2 regions of the Variovorax sp. W1I1 genome follow, and region 1 is predicted to be linked to the other one. Evidence: predicted binding sites of a transcription regulator. Region 1 holds the regulator's gene; the other holds the start of a gene.
What was found. The regulator HrcA, encoded in region 1, represses chaperone genes, less so after heat shock. The targets are predictions, from matches to a motif close to TTAGCACTCNNNNNNNNNGAGTGCTAA.

Region 1 (4,413 bases):
TGGCCGTGGATGTCGAGCAGACGGTCGCCCAGTTCGCGCAGCTGCGTGGCGGTGGCCGGGCTGCCGTTGATCCAGCCGCGGCTGCGTCCCTGCAGGTCGACGGTGCGGCGCAGCAGCAGCGCGTCGCCGGCTTCGAAGCCGCCTTCGTCGAGCCAACTGTCCAGTGTCGGGTCGGCGTCGAATTCGGCGCTCACGTCGAGGCGCTCGGCACCTTCGCGCACGGCGCCCGCATCGGCCCGGTTGCCCAGCGCCAGCTGCAGCGCGTCTATCAATATGGATTTGCCCGCGCCGGTTTCGCCGGTCAACACCGTGAAGCCGCCGGACAGGTCGAGTTCGAGTGATCGCACGATCACGAAGTCGCGCAGTGCGATGCGTCGCAGCGCCATGTCAGGAGCCCCCTTCGTTCCAATGAAGTTTTTTGCGCAACGTGTCGAAATAGCTCCAGCCCCGCGGGTGCAAAAAGCGCACCCGGAAGTCGGAGCGGCGCACCACCACGCGATCGCCGATCGCGAGCGAGGCCAATGACTGCATGTCGAAATTGGCGCTGGCGTCGCGCCCGCCGACCAGCTCGATCACGATCTCGTCGGCGTCGGGCAGCAGCACCGGGCGGTTCGAGAGCGTGTGCGGCGCGATCGGCACAAGCACCCAACCCGGCACCGCCGGATGAAGCAGGGGCCCGCCGGCCGACAGCGCATAGGCGGTCGATCCGGTGGGCGTCGCGATGATCAGGCCGTCGGCGCGTTGGTTGGCCACGAAATGGCGGCCCACAGACACGCGCAGCTCGACCATGCCCGAGGTGGCGCCGCGGTTGACCACCACGTCGTTCATGGCGAGTGCGTCGAACACGGAGACGCCGTCGCGCATGACCTGCGCGTGCATCAGGCTGCGGTGGTCTTCCTCGTATTCGCCGGCCAGCATCGGGATGAGAGTGGCCTGGAAGTTGTCGAGCGGGATGTCGGTGATGAAGCCGAGCCGCCCACGGTTGATGCCGATCAGCGGAATGCCGTAGCTGGCGAGCTGCCGTCCGATGCCCAGCATGGTGCCGTCGCCGCCGACCACCAGGCCGAGGTCGCAGCGCTGGCCGATTTCTTCGACCGACAGGGCTTCGTAGCGCGGATGGGCGGGGGCGTCGGCGTCCACCTCATCGCAGGTCGAACGTTCGACGAAGACCTTGCAACCCTGCGATTCCAGGAAGGTGCCGATGGTCTCCATGACGCCGTCGCGCGCATCCGCCTGCGCTCTGGCGCCGGAAGCCTGGTATTTGCCGATCAGGGCGACGTGACGGAAGCGAGAGGTCATATCTCACAAATTACAACACTAAAATCTTGCAATGCTGGACGACCGTGCCAAGTTGCTGCTCAAGACGCTCGTCGAGCGCTACATCGCCGACGGGCAACCCGTCGGGTCACGCACGTTGTCGCGTTCCTCGGGGCTGGATCTGTCGCCCGCGACCATCCGCAACGTCATGTCCGACCTCGAGGCGCTGGGGCTCATTGCCAGCCCGCACACCTCGGCCGGCCGTATCCCGACCCATCGCGGCTACCGCCTGTTCGTGGACACCATGCTGACCGCCCAGCGTGAGCAGATGAGCACGCCGAGCCTCGCGCCCGACCAGCCGCAGAAGGTGATCGCCAACGCGGCGAACATCCTGTCGAACCTGTCGCAGTTCGTCGGCGTCGTGATGGCGCCGCGCCGCGCCTCTGTGTTCAAGCAGATCGAATTCCTGCGGTTGTCCGAGAACCGGCTGCTCGTGATCATCGTCTCGCCGGATGGCGACGTGCAGAACCGGGTGATCTTCCCGGAGGCCGACTATTCGCAGTCGCAACTGGTCGAAGCTTCCAACTACATCAATGCGCACTATGCGGGCCTCACGATCGAGCAGGTGCGCGATCGCCTGCAGTCCGAGGTCGAGAAGCTGCGCGGCGAAATTGCAGCGCTGATGCAGGCAGCGGTCCAGGTGAGTTCCGAAGTGCTGACCGAGGCGCAGGAAGACGACGTCGTGATCTCCGGCGAACGCAACCTGCTTGCGGTGACCGACTTTTCCAGTGACATGGGCCAGTTGCGCCGCGCCTTCGAGCTTTTCGAGCAGAAGGCGCAATTGATGCGTCTGCTCGATGTGTCGAGCAAGGCGGAGGGCGTGCGCATCTTCATCGGCGGCGAAAGCCAAGTGGTGCCATTCGAGGAGCTCTCCATCGTCAGCGCCAACTATGAGGTCGATGGGCAGGTGGTGGGCACGCTGGGCGTGATCGGGCCGACGCGCATGCCTTACGAGCGCATGATCCAGATCGTCGACATCACATCGCGACTGGTGAGCAATGCGCTGAGCCACCGCAAGTAGGCTGCGGTGGCGAATAGAATCATGGCCCAGTGGGCCGTTAGCTCAGTTGGTTAGAGCAGCGGACTCATAATCCGTTGGTCGATGGTTCAAGCCCATCACGGCCTACCAACACTTGCTTTTCAACTTTCGATCATGCAAGTCCAGAAGGTCAAAAACGCATGCTATAATTGCAAGCTGTGCGGCTGTAGCTCAGTTGGATAGAGTACTTGGCTACGAACCAAGGGGTCGTGGGTTCAATTCCTGCCAGCCGCACCACTCTCTTAATGGCCTAGAAGGTTTACCTTCTAGGCCATTTTCTTTTGGGTGGCGTGAATCACAGAAAAGCCGCCGATCAAACGGCTGCTGCCGTCCTGGCCTCAGGAAGCTAAAGTCCCGTTCAAGTCAAAACGGATCAGGGCGACCATGAACATTCGAACGGCGCGATGCGCATGCCAACTGCTGTTGCTGCTTTCGGCAGCGGGCTCGGCGTTCGCGGGAACCATTGCATGTGTGCCCAGCCCGGTCGGCGCGACTGGCTCGTTCAACTGGATTCGCAGGATCTCGATCGACGAGCACTCGCGCACCGTCAACATGGACATCGTGCGCTCCAGGACAAAGGACACGGAAACCATGGGCAAGATGCGCGCCGAGCTGGTGAGCATGGACGGCACCTCTTCAGGCGAGCCTGTCTATCTTTTCAACGCCATTCCTGCTGCCGGAGAAGAGGTCACGAGCCTCTTCAAGCTGTTCAAGTCCGGCGACTGGCAATTGGCAAGAGCAGGGGTGGTATTCGTCAACAAGGTGCCAGCCTTGCGAAGTGTCGAGCCGAACATGATCTTCGACTGCAAGCGCTCGGATCTAGGCTGATGCGACACGGATCACTCGTATTTCCTGATCAATAAAAGGTTCTTCGTTGAACAAGGCATTCACCAAGGAAACCGACAACGACGCGGATGACGACGGCGCCGACGGCGCTGCGCCTCCACTACCGACCGGCACCAAGAACTACATCACGCCATCGGGCTACGCACGCCTGCGCGACGAGTTGCTTGAACTGATGGACGAGGAGCGCCCGAAGGTCGTCGAGGCTGTGCATTGGGCCGCCAAGAATGGCGACCGCTCGGAAAATGGCGACTATCTCTACGGCAAGAAGCGCCTCCGCGAGATCGACCGGCGCATTCGTTTTCTCACCAAGCGTCTCGAGATCGCGGAAGTCACGGATCCGTCGGTGCACCACGGCAGTGATCAGATCTTCTTCGGTGCCACGGTTCGCTACGCCGATGAAACGGGTGACGAACGCACCGTCACCATTCTCGGCATCGACGAAGCGGACAGTGCGCAGTCGCAAGTCAGTTGGATCTCTCCGATCGCGCGGGCCTTGCTCAAGTCACGCGAGGGCGACGTGGTGAAGCTGGTGACGCCGGGCGGGGCGCATGAGGTGGAGATCCTGTCGGTGAGCTACCCGGCACCGCGCCCGGCAGCAGACTGACGCGCCGAGCCGCCTGCTCTTCTTCAGGGCGCCGGAACCGTCCGCGCTGCGGTCAGCACCGAGGCGGTTCGTCGGGCGGCGCGCAGCACGGCATCGAGATGCGCCCGATCGCGCACCGCGATCACGAAGCGAAGGTCGGTCGAATCCTGCGGCGTCTCATCGGCCATTTCCACATGCGTGATGTCTGCTTCCGCATCCGCCAACGTGGCGGCTACGCGCGCCAGCACGCCCTTGTCGTTGCGCACGGTGATCACGACACCGGTCTCGAACGCGCGCGTTGGCTCGTCCGCCCATTCGACCGCGAAGAACCGCTCGCTGTCCTTGTGGCGCAGCCGCTGTCCCACGCCGCAATCTTCGGTGTGGACCACCAAGCCCTCGCCGTGACCGAGATACCCGACGATCTGGTCGCCCGGAATGGGGCGGCAGCACAGCGCAAAGCGCACCGAAGAGTTTTCGCTGCCATCGAGCGTGACCGCGCCCTGCGATACGGCTTCGTGCGGGATGAGGCGCTCTCGGCTCAGCAGCAGGGCATCGGGGCGTTCGCCCAACTCGGCCAGCAGTGCCATGAGTCGCTTGGCGACGATGCTTGCAATGCGTTTGCCAAGGC
Region 2 (4,413 bases), 4.3 Mb from region 1:
TCGAACCGGGGCAAGGCTTCGTGTCGCTCGGTACCTCGGGCGTGGTGTTCGTCTCGACCGATCGCTTCTTGCCGAACCCCGCGCAGGCGATGCATGCCTTCTGCCATGCGCTGCCCAAGCGCTGGCACCAGATGTCTGTGATGCTCTCGGCCGCGAGTGCGGTGAGCTGGGCAGCCAAGACTTTCAAGTTCACGGACGAAGCCGCGCTGCTCGAAGCGGCGGCATCGGTCGCGCTGGCGGACCGGGCGCGTTGCCCGCTGTTTCTGCCGTACCTGTCGGGCGAACGCTCGCCGCACAACAACCCGAATGCGCAGGGCGCGCTGTTCGGCCTCACGCATGCGCACGGCCCGGCGGAGATCGCCTATGCCGTGGTCGAAGGCGTGAGCTTCGGCCTGCGCGACGGCTTCGACACCCTGCGCCTGCCGGCCGACATGCCGCTGCGCGAGGTTGCGCTGGTGGGCGGTGGGGCGCGCAGCATCTGGTGGGGGCAACTGCTGGCCGACATCTTCCAGGTGCCGCTTACGTTGTATGCGGGCAGCGAGACGGGCGGGGCGCTCGGTGCGGCGCGGCTTGCGTGGCTCGCCGATGGCGGTGCCGTGGCCGAGGTGTGCACGCTGCCGCCGGTCAAGCAGCAACTGGTTCCTTCGTCCGAAGGTGCCGCGGGGCACAAGACGCGGCATGCGCGCTTTCAGGTGCTGTACATGGCGTTGCGCGATCAATTCCGATAGGCGCGGCGCATACGAGCGCCCATAGAAAAAGCCCCGCCGAAGCGGGGCTTTTTCATTTCGCGAAACACCGCGGAACCGGCTTTGCCGGGCCGCAGGTGTTGCCCCCGGTAGGGGGGTGGCGTAGCGGACACGAAGTGCCGCGCAGCCTGGGGGCGAGCGAAATTTACATGCCCATGCCGCCCATGCCGCCCATGCCACCCATGTCGGGCATGCCGCCGCCGGCGCCGGACTCGTCCTTGGGTGCGTCAGCAACCATGGCTTCGGTCGTCAGCAGCAGCGAGGACACCGAAGCGGCGTTCTGCAGTGCGGTGCGGGTGACCTTCGTCGGGTCCAGGATGCCCAGTTCGAGCATGTCGCCGTACGTGTCGTTCGCAGCGTTGAAGCCGTAGTTGCCGCTGCCGGCCAACACAGCGTTCACCACCACCGAGGCTTCGCCGCCGGCGTTGTTCACGATTTCGCGCAGGGGCGCTTCGATGGCCTTGAGCACCAGCTTGATGCCGGCTTCTTGATCAGCGTTGTCGCCCTTGACCGAGTCGCCCACAGCTTGCTTGGCACGCAGCAGAGCCACGCCGCCGCCAGCCACGACGCCTTCTTCCACTGCAGCGCGAGTTGCGTGCAGGGCGTCTTCGACGCGAGCCTTCTTTTCCTTCATTTCGACTTCGGTGGCAGCGCCGACCTTGATCACTGCAACGCCGCCGGCCAGCTTGGCCACGCGCTCTTGCAGCTTTTCACGGTCGTAGTCGCTGGTCGCTTCTTCGATCTGAACGCGCACTTGCTTCACGCGGGCTTCGATGTCACCAGCAGCGCCGGCGCCGTCGATGATGATCGTGTTTTCCTTGCCCACTTCGATGCGCTTGGCTTGACCCAGGTCGGCCAGCGTCACCTTTTCGAGCGTCAGGCCCACTTCTTCAGCGATGACCTTGCCGCCCGTCAGGATGGCGATGTCTTCCAGCATGGCCTTGCGGCGGTCGCCGAAGCCAGGTGCCTTGACGGCCACGACCTTCAGGATGCCGCGGATCGTGTTCACGACCAAAGTAGCCAGGGCTTCGCCTTCGACTTCTTCGGCAATGATCAGCAGCGGACGGCCAGCCTTGGCGACTTGCTCCAGCACCGGCAGCAGGTCACGGATGTTGCTGATCTTCTTGTCGAACAGCAGCACGAAGGGGTTATCCAGCAACGCCGATTGCTTCTCGGGGTTGTTGATGAAGTAGGGCGACAGGTAGCCGCGGTCGAACTGCATGCCTTCGACGACGTCGAGTTCGCTGTCCAGCGACTTGCCGTCTTCCACGGTGATCACGCCTTCCTTGCCGACCTTGTCCATCGCGTCAGCGATGAGCTTGCCGATGGTTTCGTCGCTGTTGGCCGAGATGGAGCCGACTTGCGCGATTTCCTTCGACGTGGTGGTGGGCTTGGAAGCCTTCTTCAGCTCGGCGACCAGGGCCGTCACGGCCTTGTCGATGCCGCGCTTCAGGTCCATCGGGTTCATGCCGGCAGCCACCAGCTTGAAACCTTCGCGAACGATGGCTTGGGCCAGCACGGTCGCGGTGGTGGTGCCGTCACCGGCGTTGTCCGAAGTCTTGGAAGCCACTTCCTTCACGAGCTGGGCGCCCATGTTCTGGAGCTTGTCCTTGAGTTCGATTTCCTTGGCGACCGACACACCGTCCTTGGTCACGGTGGGGGCGCCGAACGAGCGCTCGAGCACCACGTTGCGGCCCTTGGGGCCCAGGGTCACTTTGACTGCGTTGGCCAGGATGTTGACACCCTCGACCATGCGTGCGCGGGCTTCTCCGCCGAAGACTACGTCTTTTGCTGCCATGATGAATTAACTCCGAATGGATTGGATTGAATGAATCGAAAGGGAGAAGGCTTACTTCTCGACGACTGCGAACAGGTCGTCTTCCTTCATCACGAGCAGTTCGTCGCCATCGACCTTGACGGTCTGGCCGCTGTACTTGCCGAACAGGACGCGGTCGCCGACCTTGACGGTCAGTGCGGCCAGATCGCCCTTGTCGTTGCGCTTGCCCGGGCCGACGGCCAGGACTTCACCCTGATCGGGCTTTTCGGCGGCTGCGTCGGGGATGACGATGCCCGAGGCGGTCTTGGTTTCGCTGTCGATACGCTTGACGATCACGCGATCGGCCAAAGGACGAAGTTTCATTGCATCTCCTGGATATGGATAAGAAACGGGTTGGTGGTCGGGCGCCGGACCCGGAGGTTGGCGACCCATCGACTGGGGAGCGAGGGCTGTTAGCACTCATCATCAGCGAGTGCTAATCATAAGGGCAATCGATGACGTTTCAAGCGCAGGGGCTTGCGGCGGCGGCGCGAAACACGTGGCGGGGGGCTGGCGAAAGTACGCTTTATGGCTTGCATTACCCGTTCACGCTTCATGAAAAGCCCTCTGCGAGCCACGATGCGGGGATGCCTCCAACACTCCCAATCCAGGCCGATCGCCTCTGGCAGCGGCTAGAGACCCTCGCCTCGTTCACCCGCCCCGACATTCCCTGGACCCGCCGGGCCTTTTCGCGGGAATTCGAACGTGCAAGAGAGTGGCTGCGCAGCCAGTTCGAGCAGGCCGGGCTCACCGTGTGGACCGACGCGGCCGGCAATCTGACCGGGCGCCGCGAGGGCACCCAGCCCGGGCTGGCGCCGCTGGTCACCGGCTCGCATTGCGACACCGTGGTGGGCGGCGGCCGCTTCGACGGCATCCTGGGCGTACTCGCGGGGCTCGAGGCGGCGCAATCGTTCCATGAGGGTGGCGTCTTGCTGCGCCATCCGCTGGAAGTGATCGATTTCCTGTCCGAAGAACCCAGCGACTACGGCATTTCCTGCGTGGGAAGCCGCGCGTTCGCCGGCACGCTGGACGCGGCCATGCTCGCCTCCCGCAACGAGGCGGGCGAAGGTCTCGCAGAGGCCATGCAACGCATCGGCGCCCGACCCGATGGCTTGGCCGCAGCGGCCCGCGGGCTCGGCGGCATCGCTGCTTTCGTGGAACTGCACATCGAGCAGGGTCCGGTGCTGGAGCGAGAAGGGCTGCCCATCGGGGTGGTCACCGACATCGTGGGCATCCGCCGCGTCGCGTTCACGGTGACCGGGCAACCGGATCACGCCGGCACCACCCCGATGGACATCCGCCGCGACGCCCTCGTCGGTGCAGCGCGGCTGATCGATTCGGTGCACCGCGAGGCCAGTGCCATGGACGGCCGCCCGCACTATGTGGTGGCGACGATCGGCCGGATGTCGATGAGTCCCAACGTGCCCAACGCCGTGCCCGGCCGGGTCGACATGGTGCTCGAGGTGCGAAGCAACGCCCAGGCAGTGCTTGACGACTTTCCCGAGCGCGTGATGGCGCTGTGCCGCGACGACTTCCGGCGGCTGCGGGTCGGCTTGAGCGCCGCACCCCTGACGCAGACGCCGCCCACGCAGTGCGATGACATCGTGATGCGGGCCGTCGCTCAGGCCGCCGATCGCCTGGCACTGCCGCACCGTGCGTTGCCCAGCGGCGCCGGTCACGACGCAATGCACGTCGCGGCCGCGGGCCCGATGGGGATGATCTTCATCCCCTGCCTCGACGGGCGCAGCCACTGCCAGGAAGAGTGGGCGAGCAAGGAGCAGGTGGCCGCCGGCGTTCGGGTACTGGCGGAAACGCTCAGGGTGCTGGACGCACGCTAGTCGCCGCCACTGC

Region 2: a site for HrcA is predicted at 2,976-3,002, ahead of QFZ83_RS22530 (co-chaperone GroES). Genes of this name have one in related genera too.

The regions. Positions count from the first base shown of each region.
Region 1 is NZ_JAUSWZ010000001.1:488,852-493,264, forward strand. It holds gene recN (DNA repair protein RecN) at 1-386, opposite strand, end outside; gene QFZ83_RS02390 (NAD kinase) at 388-1,299, opposite strand; gene hrcA (heat-inducible transcriptional repressor HrcA) at 1,331-2,338, shown strand; tRNA gene QFZ83_RS02400 (tRNA-Ile) at 2,370-2,446, shown strand; tRNA gene QFZ83_RS02405 (tRNA-Arg) at 2,517-2,593, shown strand; gene QFZ83_RS02410 (hypothetical protein) at 2,741-3,184, shown strand; gene greB (transcription elongation factor GreB) at 3,231-3,806, shown strand; gene QFZ83_RS02420 (bifunctional (p)ppGpp synthetase/guanosine-3',5'-bis(diphosphate) 3'-pyrophosphohydrolase) at 3,830-4,413, opposite strand, start outside.
Region 2 is NZ_JAUSWZ010000001.1:4,791,848-4,796,260, reverse strand. It holds gene xylB (xylulokinase) at 1-728, shown strand, start outside; gene groL (chaperonin GroEL) at 892-2,544, opposite strand; gene QFZ83_RS22530 (co-chaperone GroES) at 2,596-2,886, opposite strand; gene QFZ83_RS22525 (Zn-dependent hydrolase) at 3,150-4,400, shown strand; gene QFZ83_RS22520 (LysR family transcriptional regulator) at 4,378-4,413, opposite strand, start outside.